DNA from 4 places in the Streptomyces sp. NPDC023481 genome. Region 4 is predicted to be linked to each of the others. Evidence: riboswitches for the same ligand, from Rfam matches in the RefSeq annotation. Region 4 holds a riboswitch; each other region holds the start of a gene.

Region 1 (4,094 bases), on a different contig from region 4:
CGCGATAGTGGTCGTCACCGCTCTCGCGTTCGATTTCACGAACGGTTTCCACGACACCGCGAACGCGATGGCCACCACCATCTCCACAGGCGCCCTGAAGCCGAAGATCGCGGTCACCATGTCGGCCGCCCTCAATCTGGTGGGCGCCTTCCTCTCCGTGGAGGTCGCGAACACGATCTCCAAGGGTCTCGTCGACGAGACCGGCATCCGTCCCGAGGTCATCTTCGCCGCCCTGGTCGGCGCGATCCTCTGGAACCTGCTGACCTGGCTGGTGGGCCTGCCCTCCAGCTCCTCGCACGCCCTGATGGGCGGCCTGGTCGGCGCCACCGTCGCCTCCGCCGGCTTCGGCGCCGTCCACGGTGACGTACTGGTCACCAAGGTGCTGCTGCCGGCCGTCGCCGCGCCGATCGTGGCGGGCCTGGCCTCGCTGCTGGCCACCCGGTTCTCCTACGGCATCGGCGGCACCGCGGACGGCGAGGCCACCCGCAAGGGCTACCGCGCCGGCCAGATCGCCTCCGCCGGCCTGGTCTCCCTGGCCCACGGCACCAACGACGCCCAGAAGACGATGGGCATCATCACCCTCGCCCTCGTGGCCGGCGGCTCGCTCGCCCCCGGCTCCAACCCTCCCACCTGGGTGATCCTCTCCGCCGGCCTGGCCATCGCGCTCGGCACCTACATCGGCGGCTGGCGCATCATCCGCACCATGGGCAAGGGCCTGACCGACCTGGAGCCGCGCCAGGGCTTCGCCGCGCAGACCAGCGCCGCGACCGCCATCCTGGCCTCCTCGCACCTCGGCTTCTCCCTCTCCACCACGCACGTCGTCTCCGGCTCGGTGATGGGCGCGGGTCTGGGCCGCAAGGGCGGTGTGGTCCGCTGGTCCACCGCGACGCGCATGTTCGTCGCCTGGGCGCTGACCCTGCCGGCCGCCGCGCTGGTCGGCGCCGGTGCCGAGTCCGTCACCGGCCTCGGTGACTGGGGCACCGCCGCCGTCGCCGTCTTCCTCGTCGCCGCGAGCGCCGCGATCTGGAAGATCTCCCGCCGCGAGGTCGTCGACCACACCAACGTGGTCGAGGAGCCCGACGAGCCGGCCGGTGTGGTCACCACCGCCATCGCCGCCGTGATCCCGCCGCCCACCGGCACGGTCGCCCCCGACCTGGGCCTCACGTTCCCGCAGCAGACCACCGCCCCCGCCGAACCGGCCCCGGCCGGCCCGCCGGCCGCCACGGTCTGACCCCGCGTCACGGTTACTGAAGGAAGCATCCCCATGAAGATCGACTGGGCGGCCCTCGGCTCCGTCTTCGGCGTCAGCCTCGCGTTCACCGTGGGCCTGGTGGCCCTGTTCACCCTCGGCATCAACGGCCTGGCCCGGCGCGAGAAGGCCGCGGCCCAGGGCGGCTCCGCCGGGCTGGCGGTGACCGGTGCGTACGTGTGCTTCGCGGCCTGCGCGGCGGCGGTGGCGTACGGCATCCACCTGATCGTCGCCAAGTCCTGACGGCCTCGTCCACCTCATCGCCGCCACACCCCGACGGTCCCGGACCGTCCCCCAGGCCCTGCCGGGCGCCCCCTCCAGCGGGGCCCGGCAGGGCCTGGGCGTGTCGGCGGTGTGGGCCTCAGCACAGTCCGGCGTCCCAGGTCAAAGGCAGGTTGACGGTCGTTTGGGGCGCGTGGTGGACTGCCTGGGCCAACTACGGCGGCAGGAGAGGAAGCCGGTGCGAATCCGGCGCGGTCCCGCCACTGTCACCGGGGAGACGAACCCCGGGAGCCAGGAACTCTCACCGTCGATTCACGTCGTATTACCAGGGCGCGGACACCCTGAGTGAGGACACATATCGCCATGCCCGGCTGCCGAACGACGACCCCTACCAGGCCCGTTCCCGTCCCCACGGCCGGCTGAACCGATGGGTGCCGATCGCACGTACGCGTACGGCGCCGCCGCCGGCGTCCTCGGGGACCTGCTTCTCGGCGATCCGCGCCGCGGGCATCCCGTCGCCGCGTTCGGCCGGGCGGCGGGCGCCGTGGAAGGCGCGTTGTGGCACGACCACCGTGGCTGGGGCGCCCTGCACACCGCCCTGTGCGCCGGCGGCTCCGTCGCACTCGGCGCGCTGGCCGCGCGTGCCGTACGCCCCTCCCCTGCCGCCTCCGTCGCGCTGACCGCCGCCGCCACCTGGGCCGTCGTGGGGGGCACCTCGCTGGTCCGGGAGGCCCGCGTGATCGGGCGTGCCCTGGAGTCCGGGGACGTCGAGGCGGCTCGGGCGCGGCTGCCCCATCTGTGCGGCCGGGACCCGCAGTCGCTGGACGCCGACGGGATCGCCCGGGCCGTGGTCGAGTCGGTCGCCGAGAACACCTCCGACGCGGTGGTGGGCGCCCTGGTGTGGGGCGCGGTGGCCGGGGTCCCGGGGCTGCTCGGCTTCCGCGCGGTCAACACCCTGGACGCGATGGTGGGGCACAGGTCGCCGCGTTTCCGGCGGTTCGGCTGGGCCTCCGCCCGCCTGGACGACGTGGCCGGCTGGCCGGGGGCCCGGCTGACCGCCGTACTCGCCGCCGCGTCCGGACCGGATCCGCGTGGCGCCCTGCGCGCCTGGCGGGCGGACGCGCGCCGGCACCCCAGTCCCAACGCCGGGCCCGTGGAGGCCTCCTTCGCGGGTGCCCTCGGCGTCCGCCTGGGCGGGACGCTCTCCTACGGCGGCCGGGTCGAGCACCGCCCGGTGCTCAACGGCGCCACCGGACGGCCGGTCCGGGTCACCGACATCGACCGGGCCGTACGGCTCTCCCGCCGGGTCGGCCTGCTCGCCCTCGGCAGCACGCTTCTCGCGCGCCGAATCCTGAAGGGACGCGGCAAGTGAACGGTGGTCTCCTCGTCGCCGGCACCACCTCCGACGCCGGCAAGAGCGTCGTGACGGCCGGCATCTGCCGCTGGCTGGTCCGCCAGGGCGTGAAGGTCGCGCCGTTCAAGGCGCAGAACATGTCCCTCAACTCGTTCGTGACGCGCGAGGGTGCCGAGATCGGCCGGGCGCAGGCGATGCAGGCCCAGGCCTGCCGGGTCGAGCCGACCGCGCTGATGAACCCGGTGCTGCTCAAGCCCGGCGGCGAACAGAGCAGCCAGGTGGTGCTGCTGGGCAGACCGGTGGGCGAGCTGAGCGCGCGCGGGTACCACGGCGGGCGCCAACAGCGGCTGCTGGGCACGGTGCTGGACTGCCTGGCCGAGTTGCGGGGCACGTATGACGCGGTGATCTGTGAGGGGGCGGGCAGCCCGGCCGAGATCAATCTGCGGCGGACCGACATCGTCAACATGGGGATCGCGCGGGGCGCGCGGCTGCCCGTGCTCGTCGTCGGCGACATCGACCGCGGGGGCGTCTTCGCCTCCTTCTTCGGCACGGTCGCCCTGCTCTCCCCCGAGGACCAGGAGCTGGTCGCCGGCTTCCTGGTGAACAAGTTCCGCGGCGATGTCGGCCTGCTGGAGCCCGGCCTGGACATGCTCCGGGACCTCACCGGGCGGCGGACGTACGGCGTGCTGCCGTTCCGGCACGGGCTCGGCATCGACGAGGAGGACGGGCTGCGGGTGTCCCTGCGGGGCACCGTACGGGAGTCCACGGTCACTCCCCCGGTCGGCGAGGACGTGCTGCGGGTCGCCGTGTGCGCGATCCCGCTGATGTCCAACTTCACCGACGTGGACGCGCTGGCGGCCGAACCGGGTGTCGTGGTGCGGTTCGTGGACCGGCCGGAGGAGCTGGCGGACGCCGACCTCGTGGTGGTCCCGGGCACGCGCGGGACCGTACGGGCGCTGGCGTGGCTGCGGGAGCGGGGGCTGGCCGACGCCCTGGTCCGGCGGGCCGCCGAAGGGCGCCCGGTCCTCGGCGTCTGCGGTGGCTTCCAGATCCTCGGCGAGCACATCGAGGACGACGTCGAGTCCCGCGCCGGGGCCGTCCCCGGCCTGGGCGTGCTGCCCGTCCGGGTGCGCTTCGCCCGCGAGAAGACCCTCACCCGGCCGAGCGGCGAGGCCCTCGGCGAGCGGGTCGACGGCTACGAGATCCACCACGGCGTGGCCACCGTCGAGGGCGGCGAACCCTTCCTGGACGGCTGCCGGGTCGGCCAGA
Region 2 (4,094 bases), on a different contig from region 4:
CGGAAGTGAACGCCGAGCCGTCGATGCTGACCTTCCACGTGTTCGATCCGCTGTTGGCCTTGCCGTTGACGGCGGTGATCGTGGCGGTGCCGGAGGACGGGGTGACGCTCGTGACGCAGCCGGACGGCGTGGCGGCGCTCGCTGCCGCGTCGAGGAGGGCGCCCAGCGTGGTCGTCGAGCCGGTCGGGGTGAGGGCCACGGAGCACACCTTCAGGTTTCCCGCGCCGTCGTCCACCGTGAGTCCCAGCTTCGTGGCCGTACCGGCGGTGAGGGAGGACTGGCTCACCCACTGGGGCGCACCCGGCGTCGTGGGAACCGGCGGGGTGGCCGTGAAGCCGCCGCCGGCCACGGCCCGGAGTCCGTCGATGGACGCGTACGCCGCCGGTGAGGTGTCGGACGGCAGGTACTTGAAGCCGCCGCCCGGGTTGAACTGCTGGGCGATCAGGAAGTCCACCGGTGTCCTGCCCATGGAGGTGAGGAAGTCACCGGTCTGCGGGTTGATGCCGCAGGCGTTCAGGCCGGACACCGCCCAGCCGTTGGAGTCGGTGTTGACGCCGAACATGGCGTTGAAGGCGCCGCTGTTCGGCACGAGCTTGCTCTTCAGGAACGCCTTGGCCTGTACGACGTCCGTGTCCGTGTTCGGCACGCCCGACACGCACAGGGCGGCCATCGCCGCCCCTGTCATGTCGATGTCGCTCGCGGCGGAGAGCTGGCTGGGGTTGCCCTCGGCCTTGCTGTAGTTCCAGCCGCCGTCGTTGTGCTGGTTGGCCCGGATGCGGGTGACGACCGCATCGCGCAGGGCCTGCGGGATGCGTGCCTGCCCGGACTGGGTCTTCGCACCGTTCAGGGCGAGTGCCGCGAAGACGGTGCCGTTGAAGTTGGCGGACGGGCCGATGTAGCCGGGTTCGGCGGTCTGCCAGTAGCCGTAGATGTCGGCGATCAGGTTGCGGGACGCGGAGACGCGGGAGGGGTCGATGCCCGCGGCGTAGGCGTTCAGCGTGGCGCGTTCGTAGTCTGTGACCACGGGGGAGGTGGAGGGCCAGCCGGCGGTGGAGAGCAGGTTGCGGTAGACGGTTCTCGCGTTCTTGCTCGGGTCGCCGCCGGGCGTCACGTCCACGGCGGCGGTTCCGGCCGAGGCGAACGCGCTGAAGGCCCACTCGTTGGACAGGCCGGAGCCGGCGTACGAACCGTCCGCCGCTTGCAGCGACTTGAGGTAGGTGACGCCGTTCGTCTTCGACGTGGCGATCTGCGCGGGTGTGGAGGTGGCCGCGGCGGGCAGCGTGGTGAGGGCGAAGGCGCCGAGCGCGGCGGCCGTGGCGAGGGCGGGACGGCGGTAGGACAGCGAACGGGGCATGGCCTGCTCCTTGGACGGAGGACGCCGGCCGGACCCGGTGCGGGGCCGACGGTGGCCTGCGGAGCAGCGGGCGTGGCCGCCGTCCGGAACGCGTGGACCGGCTTCCAAAGGTGCTTCACCGCTTGGGCATTCGGGCTCGGGCCGGTCCCTGCCGTCCCACACCGCTGCGCGTCAGCCCCGGATTCCCACCGGGTTCCCCCACTCGGCAGTGGGACGGTATCGGACGCGTGACCGAGCCGCCAGTGTTCACCTCGGCCGGCCGGTGGACCACCTTGACGGTGTCTGTGAGACGTGTTCAAATCCCGCTGATACGCAACAAGTTCCAGGGGAAGCCGGTCGAAGTCCGGCGCTGACCCGCAACCGTGGGCCCGGTACCGCCGGGCGAGCCGGAATGCCTGGGGCGTGTTCAACAGCAACAGACGCCGTCGTGGACTACGGCGTGGTGCGACCAGCTTCCGGCTGCGGGGAACTCCTCGTCCGACGGAGGCCCTCTGCCACGTCCGCGCCCGCGTCGGGCAGGCGCGAGGGGGCCGTGGTGCGGACGGGGAAGCGAAGAAACGGGAGAATCGGGGGCGCGCGAGGCACGGCACTCGTGTCCGCCCTGTTCATCCTGATGGCGGCCTGCGTGACGTTCTTCGCGACGGCACCTGCCGCCGCCGAGGGTGTCGGTGACTGCACCTCGGCCAAGGGTGCCGTCGTCGCCGTCGACTTCGGGGCGTTCGGCGGCGAAGTGGAGCGCGGTTGCGACACCACGCCCACCACGGGCTACGACCTGCTGCACGACGCCGGCTTCACCACCACCGGCACCCAGCACGACGGCCCCGCATTCATCTGCCGCATCGGTTACGGCGCTTTCCACTCCGGCACGCAGTACCCGACCCCGGACAAGGAGTCCTGCGTTCTGACCCCGCAGGCGACGGCGTACTGGTCGTACTGGACCGCGTCACCCGGCCAGGACGAGTGGACCTACAGCCAGTACGGCGCAAAGGACCGCAAACTCAAGGACGGCGACGTCGACGCCTGGGTCTACGGCGGCACGGACGTCGGCGGCACGACGGGCAAGCCCGCCTTCACCCCCGACGACGTACGCGCCGGCGCCACCCACACACCCGACCCGGGCGGAACGCCCACCGGCGCCCCCGGCACGGTCGACCTGACCGCTGCCGCAGCATGGCTCAAGGGCCGCCTGACCGACGGCGAGCGCATCGTCGACGACGGAGCAACCACACCGAACTACGCGCTGACCGCCGACACCGCCTACGCTCTCGCCGCGGTGGACGGCGAGAGCGCCACGCTCGACAAGGTCACCGGCTTCCTCGCCGCCCACGTCGGCGACTTCGGCTACCCGAACGGCGCCGACCAGGCGCCGGACGCCACCGCCGTCGCCCGCCTCGCCCTCCTCGCCGAGGTCACCGAACGCGATCCGCGTGCTCTCGGCGGGCGCGACCTCATCGACGTCCTCACGAAGAACGTGTGCGCGGCGGGCCCCGAATCCGGCGACGCGCACCCGGGCTGCACCGCCGAGGGCGACTTCCGGTCCGCGTCCTACACCGAGGGCCAGGCCCTGTCCGTCCTGGCCCTCCTGCGCGCCGGGGTGGCACCCCCGGCCACGACCGTCGACCGTCTCACGCAACTCCAGTGCAAGGACGGCGGCATCACCAGCATCCTCATCCGCGCCGGCGAGTACTGCGACGGTGACCCCGCCACCACCGGCTTGGTCGCCCTGGTGCTGCACAAGGCCGGAGGCCACGACGACGCCGTCACCCACGCTCGCACCTACCTGACCAAGACCCAGCGAGCGGACGGCGCCTTCCCCGGCTATACCGGATCCTCCTCCGGCAGCGTGACCGCGACGGCATACGCCGCGCAGGCCCTGCGCGCTCTCGGTGACACCGAACGCGCGGACGCGGCCGTCGGCTGGCTGTCCCGGCACCAGCTCAAGGGCGGCGGCTTCGGCTTCGAGGAGACCGACACCGACCCGGCCCTCTACGCGACTCCGCCCGCCGTCCTCGCCGGTGCGGGAACGAGCCTGGTCACCCTCACGACGAAGAAGCCCGTGCCTCCGTCCGAGCCGCCGACCACGCCCAGCGGCTCACCGAGTGCTCCTACGGGCGTGGGACCGGATCTGAAGAAGGGTGTCGCCTACCTCACCAGGGCGGCCAACCTCAAGCGGGGCCAGTACTACACCGCCGGTACCGGTTCGGCCCGCGCCGATTTCGGCCTCACCATCGACGGCGCCTATGCCCTCGCCGCCACGGGCCTGGACAACGCCAGGCTGCGCGGCATCGTCGACTTCCTCGACCACCGCGGCAAGGACGGCGAGGGCCGCACCGTCGACGACTGGACCGGCATCGGCACGCCGTACGCTGCGGGCGGCTCTCTCGGGAAGACCGCGCTGCTCGCCGAGGCCGTCGGCCGCGACCCGCGTCACTTCGCGGGGCACGACCTGATCGCCGCGCTCGCGAAGGCCGTCTGCACCAAGCCGAGCACGGGCCCCGACCGCTCCTGCGCCGCCGAGGGCGCCTACCGGTACGCGCCCTCGGTCTTCGCCCAGTCCCTGGCCGTGATGGCGCAGCTGCGTGCCGGTGAGAAGGCGGCGGCCAAGCAGCCGATCACCTACCTCGAGAGCCTCCAGCAGCCCAGCGGCGCCTGGCCGAGTCTGATTCCGTCCACCATGGACTCCGACGTGGACTCCACCGCCATCGCCGCCATGACGCTCGACCTGGCGGGCGGGGCCAAG
Region 3 (4,094 bases), on a different contig from region 4:
CGGGCATCGACGACGCCATCCATCCCCGAGATCTCTCCGAGGGGCAGAAACTCGCGCTGGTCCTCGCCATCCAGCTCTCGGCCGCGCCCCGGGTCGTCCTGCTCGACGAACCGACCCGGGGTCTGGACTACCAGGCCAAGACGGCACTGATCGGCATCGTGGACGCCCTCGCGGCGGAAGGCCGTACGGTCGTCGTCTCCACGCACGACGTCGAATTCGTCGCCCGTGCCGCAGACCGCGTCGTGGTGATGGCCGAGGGCGATGTCGTCGCCGACGGCCCGACCACGGACGTCATCGTCTCCTCGCCGACCTTCGCCCCGCAGACGGCGAAGATCCTCTCCCCGCTGCCGTTCCTGACGGTGCACCAAGTGGCACACGAGCTCGCCACCCACTGTGACGAGGGAGCACGCCCATGAAACCACGCACCGGCGCCGCCATCCGGCTGACCCCACGCGTCGGCGTGGTCATGGGACTGGCCGCCCTCCTCGGACTGGTCGCCTTCTTCTGGCCGTTCGTGGTCGCGCCGGGCACGTTCGGCTCGAACTACGCGCCCCCGCTGATCTTCGGCGTCCTGCTGGTGCTCGTCCTGTGCGTGGTCCTCTCGGAGATCGCCGAGGGCGGCATCGACTCCAAGGCGCTCGCCATGCTGGGCGTACTCTCCGCCGTGAACGCCGCCCTGCGCCCGCTCGGCGCCGGAACGGCGGGCATCGAGACCGTCTTCTTCGTCCTGGTCCTGGCGGGGCGGGTCTACGGCCCCGGCTTCGGTTTCGTCCTCGGCTGCACGTCGCTGTTCGCCTCCGCCCTGATCACCGGGGGAGTGGGGCCGTGGATGCCGTACCAGATGTTCGGCTGCGCCTTCGTGGGGATGCTCGCCGGGTTCCTGCCCAGGGCGAGCGGCCGGCGCGAGGTGCTGATGCTGGCCATGTACGGCTCGCTGTCCGGCTACCTCTTCGGCTTCCTGCTCAACCTCTCCTTCTGGCCGTTCTCCCTGGACCCCAACAGCTCCATCGCCTACCTCCCGGGCCTGCCCTTCACCGAGCAGTGGCACCGTTACGTCGCGTTCGACCTGGCCACCTCGCTGGGCTGGGACACCGGCCGGGCGGTCACCAACTTCGTGTGCCTGCTGCTGGCCGGACCCGCCGTCCTGACCACCTTCCGGCGCGCCGCCCGCAAGGCCCGCTTCCGGGCGCCGGTGCGCTTCGCGGCCCCCCGGACGGCCGCATCCGAGCCCCGCTGACCTCGAACACCACCGGAACCCGGGCTACGGGGGTGGATTTACTAGGACGTCCAACTATATATTCGAGGGGTAGGCCCGCGGTGCAGGGAAGCCGGTGTGATTCCGGCACGGTCCCGCCACTGTGACCGGGGAGTACGCCGTCGAGCAGGACGCCACTGACGAGCTGGATGTCGGGAAGGCGGACGGCGCGCGCTGATCCGGGAGTCAGGATACCGGCCGCGGGATGTTCCGTGTTGTCCACGAGGATGGAGCTGACACGCATGGCACCGCTGCGTATTCACGATCCCGGCGGACTCGGCCGCCGGCGTCACTCACGCCGCATTCCCGTCGTCACCGCCTGACGGTTCGCCCGCCATACGCGTTCTCGCGCTGCCCCCGCACACACGTGCACGCCACCGCGTCCCTGTGTGCCGGTTCGGCGCGCCATCCCGGATCACCCGCACCTGACGAGAGCAGGCACCCATGATCCGTCCGAACGACTCCGCCAACGTACGTGAGTTGACCCACTTCATCGATGGCAGGCACACCCCGGGAACCTCGGGGAACCACGGCGACGTGTACGACCCCAACACCGGCGAGGTCCAGGCACGCGTGCCGCTGGCCGACCGGGCCGAGACCGAGGCGGCGATCAGCGTCGCCGCCGAGGCACAGCGGGAGTGGGGCGGGTGGAACCCGCAGCGCCGCGCCCGCGTCCTGCTGCGCTTCCTGCACCTCGTCGAACAGGAGAAGGACGCGCTCGCCCGGCTGTTGTCGTCCGAGCACGGGAAGACCATCGCCGATGCCCACGGTGACATCCAGCGCGGTCTGGAGGTCGTGGAGTTCGCCGCGGGCATCCCGCATCTGCTCAAGGGCGAGTTCACCGACAACGCCGGCACCGGCATCGACGTGCACTCCCTGCGCGCCCCGCTCGGAGTCGCCGCCGGCATCACACCGTTCAACTTCCCGGCGATGATTCCCCTCTGGAAGGCCGCGCCCGCCCTGGCCTGCGGCAACGCCTTCATCCTCAAGCCTTCGGAGCGCGACCCCTCCGTCCCCCTCAGGCTGGCGGAACTGTTCCTGGAGGCGGGCCTGCCGGCCGGCGTCCTCAACGTCGTCAACGGCGCCAGGGAAGCGGTCGACACCCTCCTGGAAGATCCCCGCGTCGCCGCCCTCGGCTTCGTCGGTTCCACACCCGTCGCCGCGCACGTCTACGCGACCGCCGCGGCCCACGGCAAGCGTGCCCAGTGCTTCGGCGGCGCCAAGAACCACATGATCGTGATGCCGGACGCCGATCTCGACCAGGCGGTGGACGCCCTGATCGGCGCCGGGTACGGCTCTGCGGGCGAGCGCTGCATGGCCGTCTCCGTGGCCGTCCCCGTGGGCGAGGACACCGCCGACGCGCTGGTGGCCCGGCTGAAGGAGCGCATCGGCGCGCTGCGCATCGGCCGCAGCGACGACCCCCAGGCCGACTTCGGCCCGCTGGTCGGCAGGGACGCCGTCGACAGAGTCCGCGAGTACATCGACCTCGGTGTCGCAGAGGGCGCCGAACTCGTCGTGGACGGCCGGGGCTTCGTGCTTCCCGGTCACGAGAAGGGCTTCTTCGCGGGGGCGTCGCTGTTCGACCGGGTCACCCCGGCGATGCGCATCTACCAGGAGGAGATCTTCGGGCCCGTGCTGTCGGTCGTGCGCGCCGCCGACTACGAGGAGGCCCTGCGCCTGCCCAGCGAGCACGCCTACGGAAACGGCGTCGCCCTCTTCACCCGCGACGGGGACACGGCCCGGGACTTCACCCGGCGTGTGAACACCGGCATGGTCGGCGTCAACGTGCCCATCCCGGTGCCGGTCGCCTACCACACCTTCGGCGGCTGGAAGCGGTCCGGATTCGGCGACCTGAACCAGCACGGCCCGGACTCGATCCGCTTCTACACCCGCACCAAGACCGTCACCTCCCGCTGGCCGGCCGGGCTGCGCGAGGGCGCGAGCTTCACGATCCCCACGATGGGCTGAGTGCCGTATGACCACCACCTGGCTCACCGAGGACCAGCAGGCCCTCGTCGAGACCACCCTCGACTTCGCCCAGGACCACCTGGCACCGCACGCCCTGGACTGGGACCGCGACAAGCACTTCCCCGTCGATGTGCTGCGCAAGGCGGCCGGGCTCGGACTCGGCGGCGTCTACGTCCGCGAGGAGTCCGGCGGTTCCGGCCTCACCCGCACCGACGGCGTGCTCGTCTTCGAGACCCTCGCCTCCGGCTGCCCGTCCATCGCCGGGTACCTCTCCATCCACAACATGGTCGCCTGGATGATCGACCGCTACGGCGACGACCCCCAGCGCGACCGGTGGCTGCCCCGTATCTGCGCCATGGACGACCTCGCCAGCTACTGCCTGACCGAACCGGGCGCCGGTTCCGACGCGGCAGCGCTGACCACCAGGGCCGTCCGCGACGGCGACCACTACGTCCTGACCGGCGTCAAGCAGTTCATCTCCGGCGCGGGCGCCTCCCAGGTGTACGTCGTGATGGCCCGTACCGGAGGCGCCGGCCCTGACGGCGTCTCGGCCTTCCTCGTCGACAAGGACGACCCCGGGCTCACCTTCGGCCCCGACGAACGGAAGATGGGCTGGAACGCCCAGCCGACCCGCCAGGTCGTCCTGGACGGCGTACGACTGCCCGCCGGCCGGCTCCTGGGCCGCGAGGGCGAGGGCTTCCGCATCGCCATGAACGGCCTGAACGGCGGCCGCCTCGGCATCGCCGCCTGCTCGCTCGGCGGCGCCCGCAGCGCCCTCGACCGCAGTCTCGCCCACCTCGCCGACCGGGAGGCGTTCGGCGCACGGCTCCTCGACGCCCAGGCGCTGCGCTTCCGCCTCGCCGACATGGCC
Region 4 (4,094 bases):
CGCTGGAGCAGCTGGCCGAGGCGCGGGACAAGGAGTCGTGGGGCTCGATCAACGGGCTGGAGAAGAACCTGGCCTTCCACCTCTCGGGCCACATCCTGCACTCGATCTACTGGCAAAACATGACCGGCCCGAAGGACGGCGGCGGCGAGCCCCTGGCCCAGGACGGCGTCGGTGACCTGTCGGACGCGATCACCGAGTCCTTCGGCTCCTTCGCCGGCTTCAAGGCCCAGCTGACCAAGGCCGCGGCCACCACCCAGGGTTCGGGTTGGGGTGTGCTCGCCTACGAGCCGCTGAGCGACCGCCTCATCGTCGAGCAGGTCTATGACCACCAGGGCAACGTCGGCCAGGGCTCGACCCCGGTCCTGGTCTTCGACGCCTGGGAGCACGCCTTCTACCTGCAGTACAAGAACCAGAAGGTCGACTTCATCGAGGCCATGTGGCAGGTCGTCAACTGGCAGGACGTGGCCAAGCGCTACGCCGCCGCCAAGGAGCGCGGCGACAGCCTGCTGCTCAAGCCGTGACGCCGTAGCACACCTCAGGCGTCCTGCCTCGTGATCGTCTTCTCACCCTTCACGTCGGCAGGCGGTACAACGAAAGGCTCCCGCAAGGCAGATCCTTGCGGGAGCCTTTCTGTGGCCGGCGCCCGCCCGAGTCAGGTCAACCTGCGTCCGCGGTACGAGCGTTCCACCGCTCCTCGACCTTGGCCAGCCGCCAGTAGCCGATGGCCGCGGCCCAGACCACCACGAACAGGCCGACGATGACGTAGCCGACGTTGTCCAGGTCCAGGCCCGCGATCCAGCCGGAGGCGTCGTCACTGAGGCCCAGCTTGTCGTGCAGCACCCCGACCAGCTCGATCGTGCCGACGAAGAAGGCCACTGCGATGGACAGGCCGGTGATGGTGAGGTTGTAGAACACCTTGCGGACCGGGTTCGAGAACGCCCACTGGTAGGCGAAGTTCATGAAGGTTCCGTCCAGGGTGTCGAACAGGCTCATACCGGCCGCGAAGAGCAGCGGCAGGCACAGGACCGCGTACCAGGGAAGGCCGGCCGCGGCGCCGTTACCGGCCAGGGCGAGGAGCAGCACCTCGGTGGTGGTGTCGAAGCCGATGCCGAAGAGGAAGCCGAGCGGGAACATCTGGCCGGGACGGCGGATGGACTTGGTGAGCCGGCCCAGAATGCGGTTCATGAAGCCGCGCGAGTCCAGGTGGGCCTCCAGCTCCGCCTCGTCGTAACGTCCGGCTCGCATCGCCTTGAAGACGCGCGCGATCCCGACCAGAGCGACCAGGTTCAGGGCGGCGATCAGGTACAGGAACCCTCCGGAGACGGTGGTGCCGACGGTGCCGAGGACCTGGTGGGTGTGGGAGCCGTCGTTCATCAGGGTGCCGGCGAGCTTCGCGCCGCCGGCGACCAGCGCGGCCATGGCGACCACCACACTGGAGTGGCCGAGCGCGAACCAGAAGCCCACCGACACCGGCCGCTGGCCGTCGGCCATCAGCTTGCGGGTGGTGTTGTCGATCGCGGCGATGTGGTCAGCATCGAAGGCGTGCCGCATACCGAGGGTGTAGGCCGTGATGCCCAGACCCACCCCGAACGCCTTGGTCCCGACCTCGTAGTGGTGCGGCACGACGAGCAAAAAGAGGATGCCGAAGGCGACCACGTGCAGGGCGACGATGACAGCCAGGAGGCCGGCGGTTCGGACGGTGTCCTCGCGGCGCCAGCGGAAGGAAGGGGCGGCGGTGGTTTCGGGCACGCCTGGGGACAGGGTCATACGGTCACGCTCCAGCACCTCGTGGATCAGTTTCGTGCTGCCGTGGCCGGTCTCCTGGCTGACGGGTCATCGCGCCCGCCCCTGCCTTCCCGGCCGTGAGGCCAGTGGCAACGCTTGGGGCGGGAACTCCCCGATCACAGTGGCGAGGGCCGCTCCGGACTGAGTCCCTGAGGGACTGTCACCGGTCTTCCCGAACACCACGGCCCGCCCACCCTAGAAGGCAGGAGGTCGCGGCTGCAAGGCTGCACAACTGATGAGGTATGGAGGCAGGGTGCCGGTGACTGCGATGATGGGCCCATGCATCTCGTCCCCGCGGAACGTGCCGGGCAGCGGACCATCGACGGCCATCGGGTCTGCGACGCCATCGCAGCCGTCGGCGAGCCCGGGCGGGTACGCGCCTGGGCCGACCGTTTCTCCCTGCTCTCCGATCCCGGACGCCTGTCCCTGCTGCTGGCCCTCCACGAGGCGGGCCCCATCGCCGTCTCTGACCTCGCCGTGGTCACCGGGATGCGGGACACCGCCGTGTCCCAGGCCCTGCGTCTGCTGCGGGCCGCGGGCGCGGTGGAGGGCGAGAAGGACGGTAGGGTCGTGCGCTACCGCCTCGTCGACGGCTCCCTCGCCGCGTTGCTGAGCCACTGCACGTCACACGATGCAAGCGCCGACAGCACAATGTCGCGAGGAGCAAGTGGCGCAGGACCACGATAAGGATCGCAGCTGCGCGCCATTGCCGCCGGTCTCGGACAGGGCCAACAGCGGCTCTTGAACCGGGAGGAGTGTTGATGGACCGCATTCGCCGAAGCCTTTTCCGCTGTCCAGCAGTCGGCACCAGAAGGACGGATTCCGGGCTGGGGCGGCGAATTTCCTGATGCAGCTTTCGCCACGTCCGGCTGTGGACGAGTTGGTGTTCACCTGCCCCTCATGGAACTCCTCCCGGCGGCGTGCGGCGTGCGGCGTGCGGCGTGGGGTCGTCGCTCCGGCCGGTCGGTTCAGGCGTGTGCGTGCCCGGTGCGGCGGCGAGAGATTCGGCTGAGGAGGAGGTCCACGACGAGGAAGGCGGCGAGTGGGATCCCGAGCAGCGGGACGTAGTAGCCGACCACGGCGACCATCGCTGCGCCGGGCACCAGCACGTACACCGGTACCTGCCGCCAGGCGCCGCGGGGGATCGGGCGGCCGAAGGCGGAGCCGCGGCCGCGCTGCCACCACATGCGGTAGCCCCAGAGGGTGAGCAGGACCAGGGCCAGGGCGAGGACGGCCAGCGCGATCTGGTTGGCGAGGCCGAACAGGGTGCCGGTGTGGGCGTCGATGCCCCACCGGGTGAGCTCGGCCGGCATCGGGTAGTCGGCGAAGCGCAGGACGTCGGTGACCTTGCCAGTGGCCGGGTCGACGGCGATCGAGTCCTGGCTGGGGCCGCTGCCTGGGCGGACCCGCCTGAATCGCCGGCCGTGTGGGGTGGGGCGGTGGTGGGCGGTTCGACGGACGGGGGCGCTGCTCCCGGGGCGTACGGGTCTCACCTCATCGGTCGGTTGATCGGAACGGTGAGTTCCGCGCCGTTGGTGTGATGTGGAGCACCCAGTGGCCTGTGAACGCCGGGGCCGGCCGAGGTAGTGGACGTCATAGGCCGGCCGGACCGCATGCACGGCCCGGCCGACTCGGTGGGACTCCTCGGCGTTGCGCTGCGACTGGAACAGGGAGTCGGCCGATGCGGGCCGCCTTCGCCTTGTCCTGGGGCGATGGATCAGGCGATCCCGTCCAGCTTGCCTTTCCTGGCGTCGTCGACCAGGGAGGAGAACTGGTCGGCGCTCATCTGGACGCGCTGGCCGAAGTCGTCGGTCAGGACGATGCGGCGGTCGTCGGGGGCGGTCGGGTCGACGAATAGCTGGGGACAGCCGCAGTTGCAGTTGCCGCAGAACGTGGCCACGGGCTCCAGCCCGCTGGTGTCGGTCATGCTGCTCCACCTCCGTGGACATGGGCGTGCGGCGCTCCGGTGTCCGGGCCGGTGCCGCGGGGACTGTCCGGGGGATACCCGGCGCGGATGCGGCGGACGCGCGACCCCGACGTATCCAGGGGGCGCGGGGATGGCGGGTGTGCGCTGCTGCTCCTTGGAGTGCTTCCGGTGCTTCGATTTCGCCAAGGTGGCCGGGAACTGAACGGCACCCGCATCCGACTCGTAAGGAGGAGGCGGGTCGAACACGCAACAGCTCCGTGGGCGGTGATGCGTATGCCTGGGCCGGGGGAGAGATCCTTTGGACGCGTGGCAGCATCAGGTGTCGTGAGTGTGTCCCTGGTGGTGCGGAGCGTGCGCGCGGCGGTGTTTGCCGCGCTGTGCG

The links. A riboswitch is a leader RNA that binds a small molecule or an ion and turns the genes downstream of it on or off. The one in region 4 is predicted to bind cobalamin.
Region 1: linked by a shared signal. The riboswitch ahead of ACZ3ZD_RS26065 (cobalamin biosynthesis protein) and the one ahead of nicT (Nickel transporter NicT) in region 4 are both predicted to bind cobalamin.
Region 2: linked by a shared signal. The riboswitch ahead of ACZ3ZD_RS31370 (prenyltransferase/squalene oxidase repeat-containing protein) and the one ahead of nicT (Nickel transporter NicT) in region 4 are both predicted to bind cobalamin.
Region 3: linked by a shared signal. The riboswitch ahead of ACZ3ZD_RS31395 (CoA-acylating methylmalonate-semialdehyde dehydrogenase) and the one ahead of nicT (Nickel transporter NicT) in region 4 are both predicted to bind cobalamin.

The regions. Positions count from the first base shown of each region.
Region 1 covers NZ_JBVHJE010000014.1:195,766-199,859, reverse strand. Annotated here, with positions in the region: gene ACZ3ZD_RS26075 (inorganic phosphate transporter) at 1-1,231, shown strand, start outside; gene ACZ3ZD_RS26070 (hypothetical protein) at 1,265-1,492, shown strand; cobalamin riboswitch at 1,632-1,794, shown strand; gene ACZ3ZD_RS26065 (cobalamin biosynthesis protein) at 1,899-2,843, shown strand; gene ACZ3ZD_RS26060 (cobyric acid synthase) at 2,840-4,094, shown strand, end outside.
Region 2 covers NZ_JBVHJE010000019.1:175,147-179,240, forward strand. Annotated here, with positions in the region: gene ACZ3ZD_RS31365 (prenyltransferase/squalene oxidase repeat-containing protein) at 1-1,354, opposite strand, end outside; cobalamin riboswitch at 1,458-1,587, opposite strand; cobalamin riboswitch at 1,638-1,771, shown strand; gene ACZ3ZD_RS31370 (prenyltransferase/squalene oxidase repeat-containing protein) at 1,968-4,094, shown strand, end outside.
Region 3 covers NZ_JBVHJE010000019.1:183,094-187,187, forward strand. Annotated here, with positions in the region: gene ACZ3ZD_RS31385 (ABC transporter ATP-binding protein) at 1-416, shown strand, start outside; gene ACZ3ZD_RS31390 (ECF transporter S component) at 413-1,237, shown strand; cobalamin riboswitch at 1,299-1,472, shown strand; gene ACZ3ZD_RS31395 (CoA-acylating methylmalonate-semialdehyde dehydrogenase) at 1,700-3,223, shown strand; gene ACZ3ZD_RS31400 (acyl-CoA dehydrogenase family protein) at 3,231-4,094, shown strand, end outside.
Region 4 covers NZ_JBVHJE010000004.1:18,675-22,768, forward strand. Annotated here, with positions in the region: gene ACZ3ZD_RS10380 (superoxide dismutase) at 1-521, shown strand, start outside; gene nicT (Nickel transporter NicT) at 658-1,767, opposite strand; cobalamin riboswitch at 1,795-1,984, opposite strand; gene ACZ3ZD_RS10390 (ArsR/SmtB family transcription factor) at 2,065-2,472, shown strand; partial or broken gene ACZ3ZD_RS10395 (PepSY domain-containing protein) at 2,754-3,290, opposite strand; gene ACZ3ZD_RS10400 (hypothetical protein) at 3,503-3,712, opposite strand; gene ACZ3ZD_RS10405 (hypothetical protein) at 4,037-4,094, shown strand, end outside.